DNA from 2 places in the Alsobacter sp. R-9 genome. Region 2 is predicted to be linked to the other one. Evidence: predicted binding sites of a transcription regulator. Region 2 holds the regulator's gene; the other holds the start of a gene.
What was found. Region 2 encodes LexA, which represses DNA repair genes until DNA is damaged. Its sites were predicted from a motif close to TGTTCNNNNTGTGTTCNG; they were not measured.
Positions count from the first base shown of each region.

Region 1: a site for LexA is predicted at 4,026-4,043, ahead of dnaE (DNA polymerase III subunit alpha). Genes of this name have one in related genera too.

Region 1 is NZ_JBTSWJ010000013.1:128,312-140,053, forward strand. It holds gene ACX9GQ_RS19755 (30S ribosomal protein S2) at 1-130, opposite strand, end outside; gene dnaE (DNA polymerase III subunit alpha) at 310-3,783, opposite strand; gene ACX9GQ_RS19765 (ABC transporter ATP-binding protein) at 4,104-4,799, opposite strand; gene ACX9GQ_RS19770 (lipoprotein-releasing ABC transporter permease subunit) at 4,805-6,094, opposite strand; gene proS (proline--tRNA ligase) at 6,101-7,423, opposite strand; gene ACX9GQ_RS19780 (hypothetical protein) at 8,004-8,522, shown strand; gene ACX9GQ_RS19785 (DUF1467 family protein) at 8,495-8,722, opposite strand; gene mce (methylmalonyl-CoA epimerase) at 8,741-9,145, opposite strand; gene ACX9GQ_RS19795 (ribonuclease J) at 9,222-10,892, opposite strand; gene ACX9GQ_RS19800 (biotin--[acetyl-CoA-carboxylase] ligase) at 10,977-11,742, opposite strand, start outside.
Region 2 is NZ_JBTSWJ010000002.1:571,825-583,566, reverse strand. It holds gene ACX9GQ_RS05455 (acyl-CoA dehydrogenase family protein) at 1-412, shown strand, start outside; gene ACX9GQ_RS05450 (flavin reductase family protein) at 421-945, shown strand; gene ACX9GQ_RS05445 (TetR/AcrR family transcriptional regulator) at 935-1,594, shown strand; gene lexA (transcriptional repressor LexA) at 1,630-2,334, opposite strand; gene ACX9GQ_RS05435 (molybdopterin molybdotransferase MoeA) at 2,448-3,659, opposite strand; gene moaC (cyclic pyranopterin monophosphate synthase MoaC) at 3,734-4,219, opposite strand; gene trpC (indole-3-glycerol phosphate synthase TrpC) at 4,216-5,031, opposite strand; gene trpD (anthranilate phosphoribosyltransferase) at 5,035-6,048, opposite strand; gene ACX9GQ_RS05415 (anthranilate synthase component II) at 6,079-6,687, opposite strand; gene trpE (anthranilate synthase component I) at 6,689-8,209, opposite strand; gene ACX9GQ_RS05405 (SurA N-terminal domain-containing protein) at 8,212-10,110, opposite strand; gene tpiA (triose-phosphate isomerase) at 10,349-11,113, shown strand; gene secG (preprotein translocase subunit SecG) at 11,250-11,636, shown strand.

The DNA.
Region 1 (11,742 bases), on a different contig from region 2:
CGAGGATGTGAATGTTGTTGCGGGTGCCGAAGATGAACGGCGCCATCTTCGGGTTCCAGCGGTGAGCCTGATGGCCGAAGTGGGCGCCGGCCTCGAGGAGCTGGCGCATCGAGAAATCGGGCAGAGCCATATCTGTTCTTCTCCGGTTCGAACCTCCGCGGAGCGTGAACCGGAGAGGATCCCCGGCCACCGGAACGGCCGAAGCCAGATCTCCGCGTGTGGAATGCGGCGTCCCTTACACGCGGCCGGCCGGAATGGCAAGGCCCGGGGGCGCGCCGGCCGGGTCCAAGCCCGCATCGAGGCGGTCGCTCAGGCGTACTCGACCGTGACGACGCCCGGCACGGCCTTGATCGCCCCCGCGACCTGCGGCGTCGCCTTGAAGCGGCCGGGGAGCTTGATCTCCACCTCCCGCTGGCCGCCGTCGACCATCAGGACGAGCGCCACCTCGCCGTCGCCCTTCTCCCGGAGCCGTTCGGTGATCGAGGGCAGCGGGCGCTCGTCGCGCAGGAAGATGCGCAACGACGAGGGCAGCTTGGAGGCGGCTGCGTCGAGAGGCTCGGCGGCGACGATGCGGGCACGCACCTCCTCCCCCTCCGCCGATGCCTGGACGGTCAGGACCACCGCGCGGCCCGGCTCCAGCAGGTCGCGCAACTGGTTCAGGCCCTCCTGGAACAGGATGGCCTCGAAATGCCCGCTCTGGTCCGACAAAGCCAGGATGCCCATCTTGGAGCCGGACTTGGTGCGCCGCTCCTGCCGGTCGAGGACGGTCGCCGCCACGCGCCCCATCGAGGCGCCAGCCTTCACGGCTCGGGCGAAGTCCGCCCAGCGCTGCACGCGAAGGCGTTGCAGCACCGGCTCGTAGTCGTCCAGCGGATGCCCGGTCAGGAAGAAGCCGATGGCGTCGTACTCACGCTGAAGGCGCTCGGCCCCCGTCCAGGGCTCGTAGGGCTGCACCCGCAGCGGCTCGGGCGCGCCGCTGCCGCCGAAGATGTCGGCCTGTCCGGCGACCGCCTCCTCCTGCGCGCGATTGGCGGCGGCGAGGATGGCGTCGAGCGCCGCCGTGGCGCGGGCCCGGTCGGGCTCGATCTCGTCAAGCGCGCCGGCGGCGATGAGGCTCTCGAGCGTCCGCTTGTTGACCTGGCGCGGGTTCATGCGACGGGCGAAGTCGCCGAGGTCTCGGAACGGCCCGTCCTGGCGCGCCGCCACGATGCTCTCCACCGCGTGGGCGCCGACGCCCTTCACCGCGGCCAGCGCATAGCGGATGGCCAGCGTCCCGTCCTTGTCGGCATGGACCTCGAAGGCGACACCGGAGCGGTTGACCGAGGGCGGCTCGACGCGGATGCCGAGTCGCTGCGCCTCGCGCCTGAATTCCGAGAGCTTGTCCGTGTTCGAGAGGTCGAGCGTCATCGACGCGGCGAGGAATTCGACCGGGTAGTTCGCCTTGAGGTAGGCGGTCTGGTAGGCGACGAGCGCGTAGGCGGCGGCGTGCGACTTGTTGAAGCCGTAGTCGGCAAACTTGGCGAGCAGGTCGAAAATCGTGTCCGCCTGCTCCTTCGGCACCCCGCGCTCCACGGCGCCCGAGACGAAGCGCACGCGCTGGGCGTCCATCTCCGCCTTGATCTTCTTGCCCATGGCGCGGCGCAGCAGGTCGGCCTCGCCCAGCGAATAGCCGGAGAGGATCTGGGCGGCCTGCATCACCTGCTCCTGGTAGATGATGACGCCCTGCGTCTCCTTCAGCACCGGCTCCAACTTGGGGTGGATGTAGTCCGGCTGTTCCTCGCCGTGCTTGCGGGCGCAGTAGACCGGAATGTTGGCCATCGGGCCGGGCCGGTACAGGGCGACGAGGGCGATGATGTCCTCGAAGCGGTCGGCCCGCATCTCGACGAGCGCCTTGCGCATGCCCGCCGATTCGACCTGGAACACCGCCACCGTCTCGCCGCGCCCGAGCATCTCGTAGGTCCGCCGGTCGTCCAGCGGGATGGCGCTGAGGTCGATCTCGATGCCGCGCTGGCGCAGGAGGTTCACGGCGGTCTTGAGCACCGTGAGCGTCTTCAGGCCGAGGAAATCGAATTTCACCAGTCCCGCCGGCTCAACCCATTTCATGTTGAACTGGGTGACCGGCATGTCCGACTTGGGGTCGCGGTAGAGCGGCACCACCTCGTCGAGCGGCCGGTCTCCGATGACGATGCCTGCGGCGTGGGTGGAGGCGTGACGGTAGAGGCCCTCGAGCTTCTGCGCGATTTCCAGCATGCGGCCGACGACCGGTTCCTCGTCGGCGGCGGCCCGCAGCCGCGGCTCTCCCTCGATCGCCTGCGCCAGCGTCACGGGGTTGGCCGGGTTCTGCGGCACGAGCTTGGTCAGCTTGTCGACCTGGCCGTAGGACATGGACAGCACGCGCCCCACGTCGCGCATCACCCCGCGGGCGAGCAGCGTGCCGAACGTGATGATCTGGGCGACCCGGTCCTGGCCGTAGCGCTGCTGGACGTAGCGGATGACCTCGTCGCGCCGCTCCTGGCAGAAGTCGACGTCGAAGTCCGGCATCGACACGCGCTCTGGGTTGAGGAAGCGCTCGAAGAGCAGGCCGAACCGGAGGGGATCGAGGTCCGTGATCGTGGTGGCATAGGCGACCAACGAGCCGGCACCGGAGCCACGGCCCGGGCCCACCGGGATGTCGTGCGCCTTGGCCCACTTGATGAAGTCGGCGACGATGAGGAAGTAGCCCGGGTACTTCATGCGCTCGATCACGCCGAGCTCAAAGTCGAGGCGCTGCTCGTAGTCCTCCACCGTGAGGCCCGGCGCCGGGCCATGGGCGGCGAGGCGGGCGGCCAGCCCCTCCTTCGCCTGCCGGCGCAGTTCGGCCGCCTCGGCGGCGACCACGTCGGCCCCCTCCCCGTCCGCGCCGGTTGTGAAGCGCGGCAGGATCGGCTTGCCGGTGCGTGGCCTGTAGGCGCAGCGCATGGCGATCTCGACCGTGTTGATGCAGGCCTCCGGCAGGTCCGCGAAGAGCTTCACCATCTCCTCGCGGGTCAGGAAGGCGTGGCGCGGCGTGAGCTTGCGGCGCTCCGTATCCGAGACGAGGCGCCCCTCCGCGATGGCGAGCAGCGCGTCGTGAGCCTCGTAGTCGTCCGCCTTGCCGAAGAAGGGCTCGTTGGTGCCCACGATGGGAACGCCCTTGCGATAGGCGAGGTCGAGCAGCTCGGGCTCGACCCTTCGCTCGCCATCGAGGCCGTGTCGCTGGACCTCGACGTAGAGCCTGTCGCCGAACGCGGTCTTCAGCGCCTCCAGCCGCGCCGTGGCGAGATCGGGCCGGCCGGCCGCCAGCGCGCGGTCGATGGGGCCGTCGGGGCCCCCCGTCAGGACGATCAGGCCCTCGCCGTGCGACAGCACCATGTCGAGGGGAACGTGCGGCGGCTCACCGGGCGCAGGGCCCAGATAGGCGCGCGACGCGAGCTTCATGAGGTTGGCGTAGCCGGTCGCCGAGGCGCACAGCAGGACCAGCCCGGGGCGGTCCGGAACCGGTCCGCCTCCCCGGCGCGGCGGCTCGTCGCCGGTCTCGACAGAGAGCTCGATCCCCACGATGGGCTGGATGCCCGCTCCCGCGAGCTTCTCCGAGAACTCCAGCGCACCGAACAGGTTGTTCGTGTCAGTCAGCGCCAGCGCCGGCATCTTGTCCTTCAGCGCCAGCTTCTTCAGGTCGTCGATGCGCAGCGCGCCTTCGAGCAGGGAGAAGGACGAGTGGACGTGCAGGTGCACGAATCCGACGTCACGAAGGATGCGACTCACGAGCGGTCTCCCAGGAAGGCCGCGATGATCGCCGCGCCGGCGCGGGGGGTCCAGCGGGGACCGTCGCCCTTGATGGGGACAATGCGCGAGACCTGCGTCGCGATGCGTTTACGCTACATCGCGAATCCCTTCGCCCAGAACAGGACCGCGCCGACGAAGGCGGCGAGCGAGGCGAGTTCGGCAACGTCCTCGATGAGCATGCGGATCATGGACCCCTCCATGTTTCTGGTCTGGCCGCATCATGTTCTATTTTTGTTCCTTCTGCAACATCCAGCGATCGTCCTCTGTGCGCGAACGCACACGAGCGGCAGGATTGGCTGTCAGGCGAGTTCGACGACCTTTCCCTCGCGGAGGGTGACGCGCCGGTCCATGCGCGCGGCGAGGTCGAGGTTGTGGGTGGCGACGACGGCGGCGAGGCCGGTCTGCCGAACGAGCGCGGTGAGCGTGTCGAAGACGTGCGACGAGGTCTGGGGATCGAGGTTCCCCGTGGGCTCGTCCGCCAGGAGGACGCGCGGCGCGTTGGCGACCGCGCGGGCGATGGCGACGCGCTGCTGCTCGCCACCGGAGAGTTCGGACGGCCGATGGCGCAGGCGTTCGCCGAGGCCGAGATACGACAGGAGCCCCTGCGCCCGCTCGGCTGCCTCGCCCTTGGGCAGGCCGCGCAGGAGTTGCGGAAGCATGACGTTCTCCAGGGCCGAAAACTCCGGGAGCAGATGGTGGAACTGGTAGACGAAGCCGATGTCGAGCCGCCGGATCTGCGTTCGCTCGGCGTCGGCGAGGCCGACTGTCGCGCGGGAGCCGACATAGACCTCGCCCGCGTCCGGCTTCTCGAGCAGGCCCGCGATCTGGAGCAGCGTTGACTTGCCCGTACCGGAGGGGGCGATGAGGGCGACGGACTGCCCGGCCCACACCGCCAGCGAAGCGCCGCGCAGGATCTCGAGCGTCCCCTGCCCCTCCCGGAAGCGGCGCTGCACTTCGTAGACGTAGAGGCTGGGGTCCGGATAGCGCTGCGCCATGGCCGTCACTCGTAGCGCAGCGCCTCGACCGGATCGAGCCGGGCGGCGCGCCAGGAGGGGTAGAGGGTGGCGAGCAGCGACAGCACCATCGCCATGATGACGATCGTCACCACCTCGCGCGGGTTCACCTCGGCCGGCAGGCGGCTGAGGAAGTAGAACTCCGCCGGGAAAAGGTTGGTGTTGGTCACCCGGGAGAAGAAGGCGCGAAGGCTCTCGACGTTGAGGCTGATGACGAGGCCCAGCATGAAGCCCGCCAGCGTGCCGACGATGCCGATCGAGGCCCCCGTGATGAGGAAGATGCGCATCACCGAGCCGCGCGTCGCGCCCATGGTCCGCAGGATCGCGATGTCACGGCTCTTGTCCTTCACCAGCATGATCAGGCCGGAGACGATGTTCAGCGCCGCGACGAGGACGATCATGAGAAGGATCAGGAACATGACGTTCCGTTCCACCTCGAGCACGCCGAAGAACGTCCGGTTCCGCTGGCGCCAGTCGGAGATCACCATCGGCCGCTCGATGGTGCCCTCGATGTTGGTGCGCGCCTCGTCGATGGCGTCCGGCTTGTCGAGAAACACCTCGATCGCGGTGACGTCGCCGTCGCGGTTGAAGAACGCCTGGGCCTCGGCGAGCGGCAGGTAGACGAAGCTCGAATCGAACTCCGACATGCCGACCTCGAAGATCGCCGTGACGGGATAGCTCTTGATGCGCGGGGTGATCCCGAACGGCGTCTCGGCACCCTTTGGCGCGGTCAACGTCAGCGTGTCACCCGGGCGGATGAACAGCTGCTCCGCGAGCCGGCGCCCCACGGCGACGCCGCCTGCGGCGTCGAAGCCCTCCAGGGAGCCGGCGCGGATGGTGTCGCCGATGGCCGGGATGCGCTTGATGTCCGCTTCGCGGACCCCGCGCACGAGAACGCCGCCGGCCTGGGCCTGCGAAGACGCGAGGGCCTGTCCCTCCACGAGCGGGAACGCAAAGCGGACGCCCTGAATCTTGTTCAGCTGCGCGGCGACCTCGCCGTAGTCCGTGAGCGGCTTGTCGACGGCGCCGATGAAGAGGTGGCCGTTGAGGCCGACGATCTTGTTGAGGAGTTCGCTGCGGAACCCGTTCATCACCGACATCACGACGATGAGGGTGGCGACGCCCAGCATGATGCCGGCGAAGGAGAACCCGGCGATCACGGAGATGAAGCCTTCCCTGCGCCGCGCCCGCAGGTAGCGCAGCGCCACCATCCACTCGAAGCGGGCGAAGGGCCCGGTGCCGGTGGGTCCGCGTTCGGCCGTCGCTGGGTCGGTCATCGCTCGTCAGGCGGCCAGATGGTGGACGGCATCTTCGATGGACAGCAGCGTGCGCTCGCCCGTGGCGCGGCGCTTGAGCTCGACCTTGCCCTCGGCCAGGCCCTTGGGACCGACGAGCACCTGCCAGGGCATGCCCACAAGGTCCGCCGTGGCAAACTTGGCGCCGGGCCGCTCCTCGCGGTCGTCGTAGAGCACGTCGATGCCGCGGGCGCCGAGCGCGCGGTAGAGCGTTTCGCACGCGGCGTCGACGCTGCTGTCGCCGACCTTGAGGTTGATCAGCGCGACCCGGAACGGGGCCACAGCGTCCGGCCAGATGATCCCCTGCTCGTCGTGCGACGCCTCGATCAGAGCGGCGGCCAGCCGCGAGGGGCCGATGCCGTAGGACCCCATGTGGACGGGGCGCTCCTGGCCGTCAGGCCCGGCCACGACGGCCTTCATCGGGGCCGAGTACTTCGTGCCGAAGTAGAAGATGTGGCCGACCTCGATGCCGCGCGCTGAGACCTGCCGCTCGCCGGGCACTGCAGCAAAGGCCGCGGCGTCGTGCATCTCGCTGGTGGCTGCGTAGGGCGTGGTCCACGCGTCGACGATCGACTGCAGGCGTGCCACGTCGTCGAAGTTCGTGTCGGCGGCGGGGACCGGCAGATCGAGCACCGCCTTGTCGCAGAACACCTCGCTCTCGCCGGTGGTCGCGAGGATGATGAACTCGTGGCTCAGGTCGCCGCCGATGGGGCCCGTGTCCGCGCGCATCGGAATCGAGGTGAGGCCCAGCCGCTGGAACGTGCGCAGGTAGGCCACGAACATCTTGTTGTAGGAATGGCGGGCGCCGGCCTGGTCGATGTCGAAGGAATAGGCATCCTTCATCAGGAACTCGCGCGAGCGCATGGTGCCGAAGCGCGGGCGGATCTCGTCCCGGAACTTCCACTGGATGTGGTAGAGGTTGAGCGGCAGGTCCTTGTACGAACGGACGTAGGCTCGGAAGATCTCCGTGACCATCTCTTCGTTGGTGGGGCCGAAGAGCATGTCGCGCTCGTGCCGGTCCTTGATGCGCAGCATTTCCTTGCCATACGCCTCGTAGCGCCCGGATTCACGCCACAGGTCCGCCGACTGGATGGTCGGCATCAGCAATTCGATCGCGCCGGAGCGGTCCTGCTCCTCGCGGATCACCGTGTTGATCTTGTTGAGTACCCGAAGGCCCGCCGGGAGCCACGCGTAGATTCCTGCCGATTCCTGACGCACCAGCCCCGCACGGAGCATCAGACGGTGGGAGACGATTTCCGCTTCCTTCGGCGTTTCGCGCAGGATCGGCAGGAAATAACGGGACAGGCGCATGAGAACTCTCGTGGTGGTCGACGCAGGGCCGCATCGGTTCGTGCGCCCATGAAATCGATTGAGGCGCAAAAGACAAGGCTCGGCGTCGTGAGCACCCGGCGCGCAGCTTCTTCGGCGGGCCGCCCGCCTGCGTCAGAACGCCCGCCGTGAGCCCTGCTTTTTTTGGCGCCGTGCCCTGCACAAATTGGTGACAGCGCGAAAACAGTCGGCTATGAGTCTCGACCAGAACAACAGGATCGACGCTGGTCAACCGGCGCAGGATCCGGGTCCAAGTCTTGGGAGGAAGACGACCGCACTGTCCGGGAAGGGCATTTCGACACATCGCCGGTGATGGCGCCGTTTATGGCTGACGCGCCGGCTACAGTCGATACCATCCAAACTTCATGGCAGGCAGGGTGAAAGCCCTGCCTGTTTTGTTTCCGGTATACGTCGGGCGTCCGTGCCCGGATTTTTCAGGTTCCCACTTTTTTCAATCATCGAGTTTTTTCCGATGCCAGAGCCCCTGCCGCCGCCCAAGCGGCGACGCGCAGCGCCGCCGGCCAGCCCGGAAGACAAGCGGCTCCGGATCGATGCCAGCCGCTTGAGCCTCGAGAGGAACCGCCTTCGCCTCGAGCAGGAGAAGGCCGGTCTCGAGCGCGCCAGGCTTGAACTCGAACGGTCGAAGGTTCAGCTCGAGACACTCAAGGTCGACCACGAGCAGGCTCGGGCCGCGTCGACCATCACCAATCAGTACGCGCTCCAGGCACTGCGCTCCGTGCTGCTCATCAACGGCGCGGCCTGCATCGCGGTCCTGTCGTTCCTCGGGAGCCGTTCTCCGGGAATGACCGCGGCAAAGATCGCAGACGCCGTGGACGGAGCGACCTTCTTTGCCGGCGGCGTCGCGACGGCGGCGGCCGGAAGCGTCCTAGCCTACTATTCAAGAGTGACGCACAGCCGGGATCCCAAGCGGTGGTGGACCTACGGGCTCGAGGCGTTTGCCGGCTTGCTCGGAATAGCCGCGCTGGTCGCGTTCCCGCTCGGCGCCCGCAGCATCGCGGGAGCCTTCACGATGGTCGTGTCCCAGCCGTCACCTCAGTCGAACGTGACGATCCACCAGTAGATCACGGCCGTGACCGGCAGCGCGGCGAGCGACGTCCAGAGCACCTTCTTGCGCATCATCGGGGCGAGCGGGGCGCCCGGTTCGGTGCCGGCCGCGACCTCGCCGGCCTCGTGCTGGCTGCGCACGCCGATGGGCAGGATGGCGAAGAGCGTCACCCACCAGACGATGAAATAGAGCGCAATCGCGCCGCTGATGCTCATGCGGATCTCCGGCGGCGCTCAGGCCTGCTCGAGTTCCACCAGCGTCCCGTTGAAGTCCTTCGGGTGCAGGAACAGAACCGGCTTGCCGTGGGCGCCGATCTTGGGATTGCCGTCGCCCAGGACCCGGGCGCCGGTGGCCTTCAGATGGTCACGCGCCGCCAGAATGTCATCCACCTCGTAGCAGACGTGATGGATGCCGCCGTCGGCATTCTTCTCGAGGAAGCGGGCGATCGGAGAGGCCTCGCCGAGCGGCTCGAGCAACTCGATCTTGGTGTTGGGCAGCTCGATGAACACGACCGTCACGCCGTGCTCCGGCTGCGGCAGCGGCGCCGAGACGCTGGCGCCGAGCGTGTCCCGGTACAGCCGGGAGGCCGCCGCGAGATCCTTCACCGCGATGGCGACGTGGTTGAGCCTGCCGATCATGTCCGTTCTCCGTGCCCGCGACGCCCCGACATAGCCGGTTTCGGGCCGCCCTGCCCTCCCGCCTTTGGGCGCAGGGTCATACCACCAGCACGTGGACGTGGCAGGTGGGCTTCTTGCCCCAGGCCTCGTTGACAGCGGCGCGAACGGCACGGTCGATGGCGTTCTCGACGAGGTCGGTGTCTCGCCGGCGCTGGCGCGACAGGCCCTCCAGGACGTTCATGATGGCGTCCTCGATGAGGTCCTCGAAGGGCTTGCCGTCGCGGCTCACCTGCGGCAGGCCGGAGATCTCGAAGGCCGGATCGCCGATGATCTCGCCGCGCCCGTCGAGCGCGACGGCGACTGAGACGGCCCCGGCGAAGGACAGGCGACGGCGCTCGCCCACGGTCGACTCGGTGGCCGGCACGAAGAGGTTGCCGTCCTTGAACACCCGGCCGAAGGGGACCTGGTCGACGACGCCAGGGCGCCCTGGACCGAGGAGAATCATGTCGCCGTCCCCCGCCTCCACCACGCTCGGCACGCCGAGCGAGCGGGCGAGCTGGGCATGCTCGTGCAGGTGGAGGGCCTCGCCGTGGACCGGCAGGGCGACCTTCGGCTTGATCCAGCCATACATGGTCGCGAGTTCGCCGCGCCGGGGATGCCCCGACACGTGGACGAGGTGCGTGCGGTCGGTGATGACCTCGATCCCCTGCCGGACGAGGTTGTTGACGATGCGGCCGACGGCCTTCTCGTTGCCGGGGATGGTCCGCGAGGAGAGGATTACACGGTCGCCGGGCGCCAGAGCGACATCGGGGTGCTGGTCCTCGGCGACCCGCGCCAGCGCGGCGCGCGGCTCGCCCTGGCTGCCGGTCAGAAGCGCCACGACCTTGTCGCGCGGCAGGTAGCCATAGGCCTCGGAGCCCCGCACGCCGGGCAGGCCGTCGAGATAGCCGAGTTCGCCGGCGACCTGGATCACCCGGTCCATCGCACGGCCGATGGCGACGACCTCGCGACCCGCGGCCGCGGCGGCCTCGCAGACGGCGCGGATGCGGGCGACGTTGGACGCGAAGGTGGTGACGGCGACGCGACCCGGCGCAGAGGCGACGAGGTCCTTCAGTGTCGCCGCGACGTCCTTCTCGCTCGGCGACACGCCGTCGCGCACGACGTTGGTCGAGTCGCAGACGAGCGCGAGCACGCCCTCCTCGCCGATCTGGGCGAGGCGTTCCCCATCCGTCGTCCAGCTGACGCCTGGGTTCGGATCGATCTTCCAGTCGCCGCTGTGCAGGACCGTTCCCACCGGCGTGCGGATGGCGAGCGCCGTCGATTCCGGGATCGAGTGGGCCACGGCGACGAACTCGACGCCGAACGGGCCGAGATCGAGGCGGGTGCCACGGTCGACCACGGTGATCGGCACCTTCACGGCGCCGGGCTCCTGCATGCGGCGAACGTCGAGCAGGTCGGCGGCGAACTGGGTGGCGTAGACGGGCACCCTCAGCTTCGGCCACAACTCTATCAGCGCGCCGATGTGGTCCTCGTGGGCGTGGGTGATGATGATCGCCTCGAGGTCCTTGCGCCGCTCCTCGAGGAAGCGGATGTCCGGGAGGATGAGATCCACGCCCGGCAGGTCGTCGCCGGCGAAGCTCACCCCGCAGTCGACCAGCAGCCAGCGCCGCTTGTGCTTCGGGCCGAAGCCGTAGAGGGAGGCATTCATGCCGATCTCGCCCACTCCACCGAGTGGGACGAAGACGAGTTCGTCGGCGCCGTTGGCCATCCGTCGTCAATCCTTCATCGTCGCGCCGAGGCCACGGGGCCGGCGCCGGTCACGAAAAGAGGGCCGTCCGGACCCCGTCGCGCCTCACGCGCGATCGGCCGGCGGCCTGTTGAAGAAAACGTCTCCCGCCTCGATTGGCACCGTTCGCCCCTCCGCGTCCAGCAGCAATCGCCCCTGCGGGTCCAGATCCCGGAACATTCCGGTGAGGTCGCCGCCGGGACGGCGCACGGTTACCGGGCCGCCGAGCCCCCCTGCCCTGTCGAGCCACGCCCGGCGAATGGCGGGGAAGCCCGCGCCCGCCTGCCAGAGCGCCAGGCGGCTCGCCATCGCTTCGGCCAGTGCGGCGAACAGGGTCTCCGGCTGCAGAGCCGGCACGACACTGGCCAGCGCGGCCGCCGGATACGGCGTACCCGTCGGCGCCTCGCGGACGTTGACGCCTATTCCCACCACCACGACCAGACCGCCGCCGGCGACCGTCGCTCCCTCGACGAGAATGCCGGAAACCTTGGCACCACCAAGCAGGAGATCGTTGGGCCACTTCAGGGCCAGCGGAGCACCCGGGCAAGCCGCCCTGGCGGCGTCGCACAGGGCCACGCCGGCGACGAAACCGAGCTGCGGCGAGACCGCAACCGGGCACGGGTCGACGAGAAGGAGGCTGGCGTAGAGATTGCCGCGCGGCGAGGTCCACGCCCGCCCCTGGCGTCCCCGGCCGCCGACCTGCTCGCGGGCCACGATCCACAGGCGCCCGGGGTCGCCAGAGCGGGCGCGCGCCAGAGCCTCGTCGTTGGTCGACCCGAGGCTGTCGAAGACCTCGAAGCGGTAGCCGGCGGGCAGCGCGTCCTCAGCCGTC
Region 2 (11,742 bases):
CTCCATCGCGCGAAAGCGGGTGTCGACCTACAACGGCGCCCAGCTCGGGGAATTCCAGTCCACGCAGATCCGGGTCGCGATGGCGGCCGCCAAGATCGACGCCGCACGGCTGCTCATGCGCCGCACCTGCATCGATGCGATGGACGACGCAGCACGCGGTCGGGTTCCGCCGCTGGAGGAGAAGGTGCGCTACCGCCGGGACGGCGCCTTCAGCGTCAATCTCTGCACGGAAGCCGTGGACCTGGTGTTCGGCGCGGCCGGCGCCGGCGGCCTGTCGATGAAGGGCGCGTTGCAGCGGCAGTTCCGCGACGCGCATGCGGTCAACGCGCACATCGCCTTCAGCTTCGACGCCGCGGGCGCCAACTATGGCCGGGTCGCCCTCGGCCTGCCGTCCGAAAACCCGACCCTCTGAGGCGAGCCATGTCAGCATCCGCTTCGGCGCCTGCCGCCGTGCCGCCCGCGCCGTCCTTCGACCCGCGCGACTTCCGGCGTGCCCTCGGGCACTACGGGACGGGGGTGACCATCGTCACGGCGAGGGGGGCCGACGGTCGCATTGCCGGCCTCACCTGCAACTCCTTCGCGTCGGTGTCCCTCAATCCGCCCCTCGTGCTGTGGAGCCTGCTCATCCACTCGCCGAGCCTGAAGGTGTTCCAGGAGGCCAGCCACTTCGCGGTCAACGTGCTTGCCGAAGACCAGCAGGAGCTTGCCGGCGTGTTCGCCCGCTCCGGGGTCGACAAGTTCGAGGGGGTGCCGTGGTCTGACGGCCTCGGCGGCGCCCCCGTGCTGGACGCTGTCGCGGCGACGTTCGAGTGCCGCAACGCCTACCGCTACTACGGCGGTGATCACATCATCTTCATGGGAGAGGTCGAGCGCTATGCAAAGCGGGACGTCGAGCCGCTGCTCTTCGTGAAGGGACGGTTCGGAACGTTCGCCGATGCCGGCTGACCTCGCGCCCGCGTCGACGAACGTCGGTTCGGGCGCACGTCCGCGACGGATGTCCGCCGAACGGCGGCGCGCCGACATCGTGGCAAGGGCGGCGGTGGTGTTTGCCGAGCACGGATTCGGCACCGGAACGCGCGAACTTGCCGCCGCCATCGGCGTCACGCAGCCGCTGCTCTACCGGTACTTTCCCAGCAAGGACGACCTCGTCCGCGAGGTCTACGAGCATGTGTACCTGCGACGCTGGGACCCCGGCTGGGAGGACATGATCAGCGACCGATCCGTGGCGCTGCGCCAGCGCCTCGTGGCGTTCTACGAGGCCTATACGGCCACGATCTTTTCCCGCGACTGGATCAGGATCTACCTCCTCGCCGGCCTCGCGGGGATCGACCTCAACCGGCGCTACATCGGCCAGGTCGAGGAGCGCCTCCTCGGGCCGATCGCCCGGGAGACGCGCAGCGACCTCGGCCGACCCGACCGTCCGCCGACCGCGTCGGAACTCGAGCATGTCTGGCTGCTGCACGGCGGCATCTTCTATTCCGGCGTGCGGGTCCATGTGTTCGGACAAACCCCGCACGTCCCCACGGCCCAACTGGTTTCGGAGGCCGTGGACACATTCCTCGCCGGTGCGCGACGGCAGTTTGCTGCCGACTGACCGCGGTCTCGGCGAACGCCCGGCATCGCCCCGAGTCAGTACCGGCGCAGAAGGCTGACCAGCTTGCCCTGGATGCGCACGCGGTCAGGCCCGAGGACCCGCGTCTCGTAGGCCGGATTGGCCGCTTCCAGCGCAATCGAGGAGCCGCGGCGGCGCAGGCGCTTGAGGGTCGCCTCCTCGTCGTCGATCAGGGCGACGACGATGTCGCCCGTGTCCGCGCTGTCCTGGCGGCGGATCACCACGGTGTCGCCGTCGAGGATGCCAGCCTCGACCATCGAATCACCGCGCACCTCGAGGGCGAAATGGTCGCCGGTGCCGAGCATGTCCGGCGGCATCGCGATCGTGTGGCTCCGGGACTGGATGGCCGAGATCGGCGTGCCGGCCGCGATGCGGCCCATGACGGGAATGGAGACGGGGGAGTCGGCCTCCCCATGTGATGCGGTGACCTTCGGCCTGATCTTGCCGAGATTCCCCTCGATCACGCTCGGCTGGAAACGTCCGCGCGGAACCCCGTTCGGCACCGACTGCTCGGGAAGCTTGACCACCTCGATCGCTCGCGCGCGGTTCGGCAGTCGCCGGATGAACCCGCGCTCCTCGAGAGCCATGATGAGCCGGTGGATCCCTGACTTGGACTTGAGGTCGAGCGCCTCCTTCATCTCGTCGAAGGAGGGCGGCACCCCGTCCTCGCGCAGCCGCTCGTGGATCAGGAGAAGGAGTTCATGCTGCTTCCGGGTGAGCATCCGCGTTCGGCCTCGCTAGGGTGGTCGAGCCGACATCCGACTCGCCGCAAACAAACCACGAACAAAACATACATGTTCGCGCTGTGTTCGGCAATCGTGCGCTTGCGCTCTCGCTAGAAGCGCAGGATGCGACAGGCCTCGCCGGCCTTCGCGGCCGGGGCGTGGGGCGGGCGGATGATCAGCGCCTGGGCCTGTGCCAGGAGACGCAGCATGGAACTGTCCTGCCGGCCGAACGGCGTGGCGACCCGCCGGCCGTCCGGACCTTCCGAGATGCTCGCGCGGAGGTAATCCTGGCGCATGTCGTTCGCCGGCAGGTCCGCACCGAGGATCGCGGCCTCCGACCGGTCCGCCCCGGCATCCGCATCTCCGGCGAGAGCCCGCAGGAGCGGCAGCAGGAAGAGCTGGGCGCACACGATCGAGGAGACCGGGTTCCCCGGTAGCCCGAGGATGCCCATGGTCCCCAGCTGGCCGAAGATCAGCGGCTTGCCCGGCCGCATGGCGATGCGCCAGAAGCCGAGCGTCATGCCGCGTTGTGTGAGCGCCGACTGGACGAGATCGTGGTCGCCGACCGACGCGCCGCCGAGGGTGACGAGAACGTCGGCGCGCGCCGCCTCTGCAGCGGTGATCGCGGCCGCCAGCGACGCGAAATCGTCCGTGGCGATGCCGAGGTCGATCGGCTCCCCGCCGGCCTCCACCACCATGCCGGCGACCGCATACACGTTGGACGCGACGATCTGGTCGGGCCGCATGGCTTCGCCCGGCCGCACAAGCTCGTCGCCCGTCGCCAGGACCGCGACACGCGGGCGACGGCGCACCGGGACCGTGGCATGACCCATCGCGGCCGCGAGGGCCTGGGAGCGGGGTGTCATCCTGTGGCCCGCGGGGATCAGTTCCTCGCCTGCGCGGAAATCGAGCCCCGCCGGACGGACGAAGCGGCCGGCCGGCTCGGTCGTCCGAGCGACGATGGTGCCGTTCTCCGCGTCGGCGTTCTCCTGGATCAGCACCGTGTCGGCTCCCTCGGGAACGGGTGCGCCGGTGAAGATCCGGACCGCCTCGCCGGGGCCGACCCGGCCGGCGAAAGCGTGGCCCGCCGGCGCCGTTCCGATCACAGAAAGACGGGCGCCGGGGGCCGCCACGTCGGCGGCGCGCACGGCGTAACCGTCCATGGCGGAGGCGGGGAAGGGGGGCTGCGTCCTGAGCGCCGCGAGCGGCGTGGCCAGCGTGCGCCCCGCGGCCGCACCGATCGGGACCGTCTCGCTCTCCAGCGGCCGTCGCGCGAAATCGAGGACCATCCGCAGGGCGTCGTCGACCGAAAGGAGGGACATGGCAGGATCCGGCAGGCTTCTCGTGTCCGGGACAGGATGCGCAGAGCCGCGCCTGCGGTCCAGACGCTCCAGTGTCAGGGCTGCCCCTCGGCCCGGAAGGAGCCGGACTTGCCGCCGTCCTTCGCCAGCAGGCGGATGCCCTCGATCCGCATGCCGCGGTCGGCGGCCTTCACCATGTCGTAGATGGTCAGGCAGGCGACGGAGACGGCCGTCAGCGCCTCCATCTCGACGCCGGTCTGTCCGGAGACCCGCACGGTGGCCGTCACACGGATGCCGGGCAGCGTGTCGTCGGGCTCGAGCTCGACGGCGACCTTGCTCAGCAGCAGCGGATGGCAGAGCGGGATCAACTCGTGCGTGCGCTTCGAGGCCATGATGCCGGCGATGCGCGCAACACCGAGGACGTCGCCCTTCTTGGCGTTGCCCTCGCGGATGAGCGCCAGCGTCGCCGGCATCATCACCACCACGCCTTCGGCCACGGCCGTGCGATGGGTGACAGCCTTCTCGGACACGTCGACCATGGCGGCGGCGCCGCTCGCGTCGATGTGGGTGAGCCGGCTCATGCGACGGACCGTTCCGCTCCGGCGCCGAAAAGGAGGGCGCGTGTTGCCGCGGCGACGTCGTCCTGCCGCATCAGGCTTTCGCCGACGAGGAACGTGTCGATCCGATGCCGGGACAACCGCTCGATGTCGGCGTGGGTCGCGATGCCGCTCTCGCCGACGATGATCCGGTCGGCCGGGATGAGCGGCGCCAGCGCCTCGCTCACGGCCAGCGACGTCTCGAAGGTCCGCAGGTTGCGGTTGTTGATGCCCACGAGCTGCGTGCCCAGCGGCAGAGCGCGTTCCAGCTCCGCGCGGTCATGCACCTCGACCAGCACGTCCATGTCGAGGGCGTGGGCCGTGTCCGTCAGCAGCTTCGCATCCGCGTCGCTCAGGCTCGCCATGATGACGAGGATGCAGTCGGCGCCCCAGGCGCGGGCCTCGAACACCTGGTAGGGCTCGAACAGGAAGTCCTTGCGCAGCGTCGGAAGCGACGTCGCCTCGCGGGCCGCGACGAGGAATTCGGGCGCGCCCTGGAACGACGGCTCGTCGGTGAGCACCGAGAGGCAGGACGCGCCGCCCGCCTCGTAGGCGCGCGCGAGCGCCGGCGGGTCGAAGTCGGCGCGGATCAGGCCCTTGGACGGGCTTGCCTTCTTGATCTCGGCGATCAGCGCAGGGCGCCCCTCCGCCAGGTGCGCCCGGATGGCGCGTGCGAAGCCGCGGGGAGGGGGTGCTTCGGCCGCGCGGCGCTCGATCTCAGCCTGGGACACGCGCGCCTTCGCCGCGGCGATCTCCTCGCGCTTGTAGGCTTCGATGCGGGCCAGGATGTCCGCCATGCGTCACCTGTTGGAGACGAGGACGAGCCGGTCGAGCACGCCCTGCGCGGCGCCGCTGTCGACCGCGTGCGCGGCGAGCTCGGCACCATGGCGCAGCGTCTCGGCCTTGCCGGCCACCACCAGCGCGGCGGCGGCGTTGATGACGGCGATGTCGCGGTAGGCGGTCTTCTCGCCCGCCAGCACCTTGCGCAGCGCCGCGGCATTGACCTCGGCTTCGCCGCCCTTCAGGTCCTCGGGCTGGGAGCGCTGCAGGCCGGCATCCTCGGGCGTGATGACGAAGCGGCGAACCTTGCCGTTCTCCAGCGCCGCGACCGCCGTCTCGCCCGTCGTCGTGATCTCGTCGAGGCCGTCGCGGCCATACACGACCCAGACCTTCTCCGAACCGAGCGCGCCCAGGGTCTGAGCCAGCGGCTCCAGCCAGCTTTCCGAGAACACTCCCAGCAACTGCCGCTTCACCCCGGCAGGGTTCGACAGCGGGCCGAGCAGGTTGAAGATGGTGCGGGTGCCCAGCTCGATGCGCACCGGCGCGACATGGCGCATGGAGGCATGGTGCGTCGGGGCGAACATGAAGCCGACGCCGGCCTCGGCGATGCAATCGGTGACCTTCTGCGGCTCGAGGCCCACCTTGACACCCAGCGCCGTCAGCACGTCGGCGGCGCCGGACTTGGAGGACGCGGCACGGTTGCCGTGCTTGGCAACCGGCACGCCGCAGGCTGCCGTGATCATGGCAGCCAGCGTCGAGACGTTGTAGCTGCCCGAGTTGTCGCCGCCCGTGCCGACGATGTCGATGGCGTCGGCCGGCGCGGAGACGCGCAGCATCTTGTCGCGCAGCGCCTTCACCGCCCCGGCGATTTCGTCCACGGTCTCGCCGCGGACGCGCAGCGCCATCAGGAACGCGCCGCTCTGGGCCAGCGTCGAGCCGCCGGACAGGATCGTGTCGAAGGCGTGCTCGGCCTCCTCGCGTGAGAGCGGTCCGCCCGCGGCGACCTTGGCGATGATGGGCTTGAAGGCGTCCATGGTGCTCTCTCGGGCTCTCCCGCGCCGGCCTCAGGCCGGCGCAGCCTGCCTCGTCTTATTCCATTCGGTCGCGAGGTCGAGGAAATTCTTGAAGATCGTCAGGCCGTGCTCGGAGAGGATGCTTTCCGGGTGGAATTGCACCCCGTGCACCGGAAACCGGCGATGCGACAGACCCATGACGAGTCCGTCCTCGCTTTCGGCGGTCACCGCCAGGTCGTCAGGGAAGGTTTCGCGGCGGACCACGAGCGAGTGGTATCGCGTTGCCCGCAGCGGCCCGTTGATGCCGCGGAACACGCCCTGGCCGCGGTGGCGGATGGTCGAGACCTTCCCGTGCATCGGTACGGGCGCGCGCACCACCTCGCCGCCATAGGCCTGGCCCATGGCCTGCAGGCCCAGGCAGACGCCGAACAGCGGGATGCTGGGACCGGCCTTGGCGATGACGTCGAGGCAGATCCCCGCCTCGTTCGGCGTGCAGGGACCCGGGGAGAGCACGATGGCGTCGGGCTTGCGGTCGACCAGTTCGTCGGCGGTGAGAGCGTCGTTGCGCACCACCATGACGTCCGCGCCGAGGCGCCCGAGGTCGTGGACGAGGTTCCAGGTGAAGCTGTCGTAGTTGTCGACGAGGACGACGCGGGTCATGTCACTGCCCCCGTCCGGCGGCGCTGGCGAAGCGGACGGCCTCCTCGGCCGCGCGGAACAGCGCCTTAGCCTTGTTGACGCATTCCTGCTGCTCGGACGAGGGGTCGCTGTCGTAGACGATCCCCGCGCCGGCCTGCACGTACATCCGCTTGTCCTTCACCACGGCGGTGCGCAGGACGATGCAGGTGTCCATCTCGCCGTTGGCGCCGAAGTAGCCGATGCAGCCGGCATAGAGCCCGCGCTTGTCCTTCTCGAGCTCGTCGATGATCTGCATCGCGCGGACCTTCGGAGCCCCGGACACCGTTCCGGCGGGAAATCCGGCGACCAGCGCGTCGAGAGCGTCGTGGCGCGGGTCGAGGTCGCCCTCCACGTTCGAGACGATGTGCATCACCTGGCTGTAGCGCTCGATGAAGAAGCTGTCCGTGACGGTGACGGTGCCGATGCGCGACACGCGGCCGACGTCGTTGCGGCCGAGGTCGAGCAGCATCAGGTGCTCGGCCCGCTCCTTCTCGTCGGCGAGGAGGTCGTCGGCCAGCGCCTTGTCGTGCGCGGCATCGACGCCCCGGGGGCGGGTCCCGGCGATCGGACGGATCGTGACGCGCCCGTCGCGCACCCGCACGAGGATCTCCGGCGACGAGCACACGACCTGGTAGCCGCCGAAGTCGAGGTAGCAGAGGAATGGCGCCGGGTTGACGCGCCGCAGGGCCCGGTAGAGCGCGAAGGCCGGCAGGTCGAAGTCCGCCTCGAACCGCTGGGACAGCACCACCTGGAAAATGTCGCCGGCCCGGATGTACTCCTTGGCCCGCGCCACCATGGACCGGAACTCGTCCGGACTGGTGTTGGACGTCGAGGGCCCGGCCGCCGCGTCCGGCATGGCCGCCCGCGCCTGGGCGGGGAGGGGACCCTCGATGGCGGCGACCGCGGCGTCGAGGCGGGCCTGCGCGTCTTCCCACGCGGCCGTCGCGGAGACCCCCGCGCGGGGCCGGACCGGTGTCAGCACCGCAATCTCGTCCTTCACGGCGTCGAACACCACCATGACGGTCGGGCGCACGAGCACGGCGTCCGGCACGCCGAGCACGTCGCGGTTGGGAGCCGCGAGCCGCTCCATGTGCCGGACCATGTCGTAGCCGAGGTAGCCGAAGACGCCGGCCGCCATGGGGGGAAGGCCCTCGGCGAACGGGACGGCACTGTCCAAGAGCAGCGAGCGGAGCGCCGCAAGCGGCGGCTGCCCGCAGGGCTCGAACCGCTCCGGCTCGTCCAGCGCCTGCCGGTTGATCTCCGCGACCTCGCCGCGGCACCGCCAGATCACGTCGGGCGACAGGCCGATCATCGAGTACCGGCCGCGCACCGCGCCACCCTCGACGGATTCGAGCAGGAAGGACGGTCCGACGGAGCTGCCCGACAACTTCAGGTAGGCCGAGACCGGGGTCTCGAGGTCGCCCACGAGGCTGGTGCGCACGATCTGCGGATGCCCGTCCGCGTAGGCGCGCGCAAAGCTCTCTAAGTCGGGCGTCGCCGCCATGCTCAGCTGCCGCCGCCCACGGCCTGGCTGAGAGCGCGCTCGTTGATCGTCACGCCGAGATCGGTCTGGAGCCGGTTGACGTAGGCGGTGAGCACGTCGTCGCCCAGCGCGACGCGGATCTGGTCGTCGAGACGCACCGCATCCTGCTGGGTGCTCAGCAGCGGGGGAACCTCGGCACCCGTCACCTTCAGCACGACGCGCTCCATCGGCGTTGCGCCGAGGGCGGCTGCGGCGGAGCCGACGCGGGTGCCGAAGAGCTGCGCCACGGCGGCCTGCGACAGCCCGCCGTCGGCACCCGTGCGACGCACGCCGGTCGCGGTCTTCACCTCGAGGCCCAGGCCGGAGGCGACGGAGGCCAGCGTGGCGCCGCCGTCGACGGACTTGACGATCTCGTTCGCCTTCGTCGCGAGGCGGCCGGAGATTTCGTCCTCCTTCCACTGGGCGGCGACGGCGTCCTTGACCTCATCGAGCGTGCGGTCGCGCGCGGGGTCGATGCCGGCGACCTCGAACCAGATCCAGCCGCCGTCGCGCATGCCCAGCGCCTCGTTGTCAACGCCGATGTCGGAGCCGAAGATCGCGCGCAGCAGGGCCTCGCGGTCGGGCAGGTCGACCGGGCGTTCGGCCTTGTCGCGGCCGGCGCGGTCGATGCCGTCGATCACGCGCAGGTTGAGCTTCTGGTCCTTGGCGATGTCGGTGAGGGGACGGGCAGAGGCGCGCTGGTCCTCGATCCGGTCGTGCAGGTCCTGCAGGGCCTGCCGGGCGCGAGCGAGCGCGATCTCGGTCTTGATCTGCGTCGCCACCTCCGCGAACGGCTTCTGTGCGGCGGGCTGGACCTCGCCGACCTTCACGATCACGCCGCCGAAACGGCCGGCGATCGCATCGCTGGTGGTGTTGGCCGCCAGGGAGAACGCCGCCTCGCCGACGGCCGGGTCGATGATGGCATCCTTCGTCACGAGGCCGAGGTCGGTGTCCTTCGCCGCAAGCTTCCGCTCTTCGGCGACGGCCTCGAACGTCGCGCCCCCCTTGATCCGCTCCGCGGCGGCCTTGGCCTCGTCGAGGGTCGGGAACACGATCTGCTGCACGACGCGGCGTTCGGGCTGGCCGAAGCGCGCCTTCTCGCGCTCGTAGGTGGCCTGCGCGTCGGCATCGCTGATGACCATGCCCTGAGCGACGTCGGTCGGAGTGGCGACCAGAAGGTTCACCTTCCGGTACTCGGGAGCGCGGAAGGCGGCCTTGCGCTGGTCGAAGAAGGTCTTGAGCGCCGCCGCGTCGGGGGCGGGAATCTCGCCCGCCTGCGCCGCGGTGAGCACGATGTACTCCGCCGAGCGTGTCTCCGACTGGTAGCGGTGGACGGCGTCGCGGAGGATGGCGGGGGAAGGCATGGTGCCGGCCACGGCCTCGGCGAGTTGCTGGCGCAGGTAGACGCTGCGCTGCTGGCGCACGAAACCCTGCTCGGTGAACCCGCTGGAGCGGATGAGCTCGTTGAAGCGGTTGCGGTCGAACTGGCCGCCGCTCTGGAAGGCCGGGTCTGCCGTGATCGCCTTCACGATCGCGTCGTCGGACATCGCGAGGCGCAGCTCCTTGACCCGCTGGTCGAGCGCCGCCTCGGAGATCATCCGCGAGAGCACCTGCCGCTCGAGCCCGAGCGCGCGAGCCTCGTCGTTGGTTATGGCCCGGCGGACGCGGCGCGAGAGCGACTGCAGTTCGGTCTGGTAGGCGTCGCGGAAGGCCTGCTGCGAGATCTCCGCCGAGCCGACCTTGGCGACGCTCACCTGGCCGACGTTGCGGATCATGTCCGCGATGCCCCACACGGCGAAGCTCAGGATCAGGAAGCCGAACAGGATCGCGACGACGATCCTCCCGACGACGGTGTTTCCCGCCCTGCGCAGTCCATCCATCATGAGTTCAGACCCACTCGTCTTCTCCCCGTCCCGCGGGGGCGGGGCAGGGGTGCTGAAAGGCGGCGCATCATAGGGATGAGGGTCCCGCGCCGCAACGCCGCGGTTTGGCCGTCCCAACGGCGCCGAAATCGATGGCTCTGCCGTCGTTTGGACGGCTTCCGCCGCCGCCCGGCCTCTGCTACCCACCGGCGGTCCGCCGTCGCCCGCCCGAGGCGGGTTCGTCCAGAGGGAGATGCCGATGCCGTCCGACCGCCCGCGCCCGCTCGTTGCCGGAAACTGGAAGATGAACGGCGTCCGGGCCTCCCTGAAGGAACTGGCTGCGATGGCCGAGGGGTACGATGGCGCGCTCCGCGCCCGGGTGGACCTGCTCGTATGCCCCCCGGCTCCGCTGCTCTATGTGGCGAGCGCAGCGTGCGTCGGCACCCGCATCGCGACCGGCGGGCAGGACTGCCACGCCAACGCCAGCGGCGCCCACACGGGCGATGTTTCGGCCGAGATGCTGTCCGATGCCGGCGCCACCTATGTCATTGTTGGCCATTCCGAGCGCCGGGCCGACCACGGGGAGAGTGACGCGGTCGTGCGGGCCAAGGCCGCCGCAGCCCACCGGGCGGGGCTCGTCGCCATCGTCTGCGTGGGCGAGACGCGGGCCGAGCGGGAGGCCGGGCGCACGCTGGCCGTCGTCCGCCGCCAGCTCAAGGGCTCAATCCCCGAGGGTTCGACGGCGGGGACGCTCGTCGTCGCCTACGAACCGGTCTGGGCCATCGGCACGGGCCTGACCCCGACCGCGGCCGACGTCGCGGAGGTGCATGCGATGATCCGCAGCGAGCTGCGCAAGCTCGTCGGCAAGGCCGAGGCGCCGGGCGTCCGGATCCTCTACGGCGGATCCGTGAAGCCCTCGAACGCGGCCGAACTGATGGCGGTCGCCGACGTGGACGGCGCGCTGGTGGGCGGCGCGAGCCTCAAGGCCGCGGATTTCCTCGGCATCGCCGGCGTCTACCGCTGAGGCCGGGACTGGCGGTGGGGGACGATCGCCCCCATCTTCCCTCCGCGCGCCGCAGCGTGTACAAGGCGCGCGCGTTTTCCGGCCGGGCCGCGTCTCACGACGCCGTGGCGCCCGGCCTTTCGGTTTGGACGGATTCATGCAGCAGGTTCTGATCGTCATCCACCTCATCGTCGTGCTGGCGCTGGTCGGCGTGATCCTGCTGCAGCGCTCCGAGGGCGGCGCGCTCGGCGGCCTCAGCGGTGGCGGCGGCGTGTCGGGCTTTCTGACGGGCCGTGGCCAGGCCAATGCGCTGACCCGGGCGACCGCGATCCTCGCCGCCGTCTTCTTCACCACCAGCATGGCGCTTGCCATCATGGCTGGCCTGGGCCGCGAGCCGAAGTCCATCTTCGACCGCGCCGCGCCGATCGCGCCGGCGGGTTCGACCGCTCCGGCGGCCCCCTCGGGCTCCGGCGGCGTGCTGGACCAGCTCCGGCAGCTGGAAGGGCAGGGCTCCGGCGGACAGGCGCCGGCCCGCCAGCCCTGATCGACGGATGCTTCGGAGGGCCGGGAAACCGGCCCTCTCTCTTTGTGGAGGCCCGTCCGCAGCTGTGGGCAGGCAGGGGACCGGTGTTTGCCGGACTCAACGAATC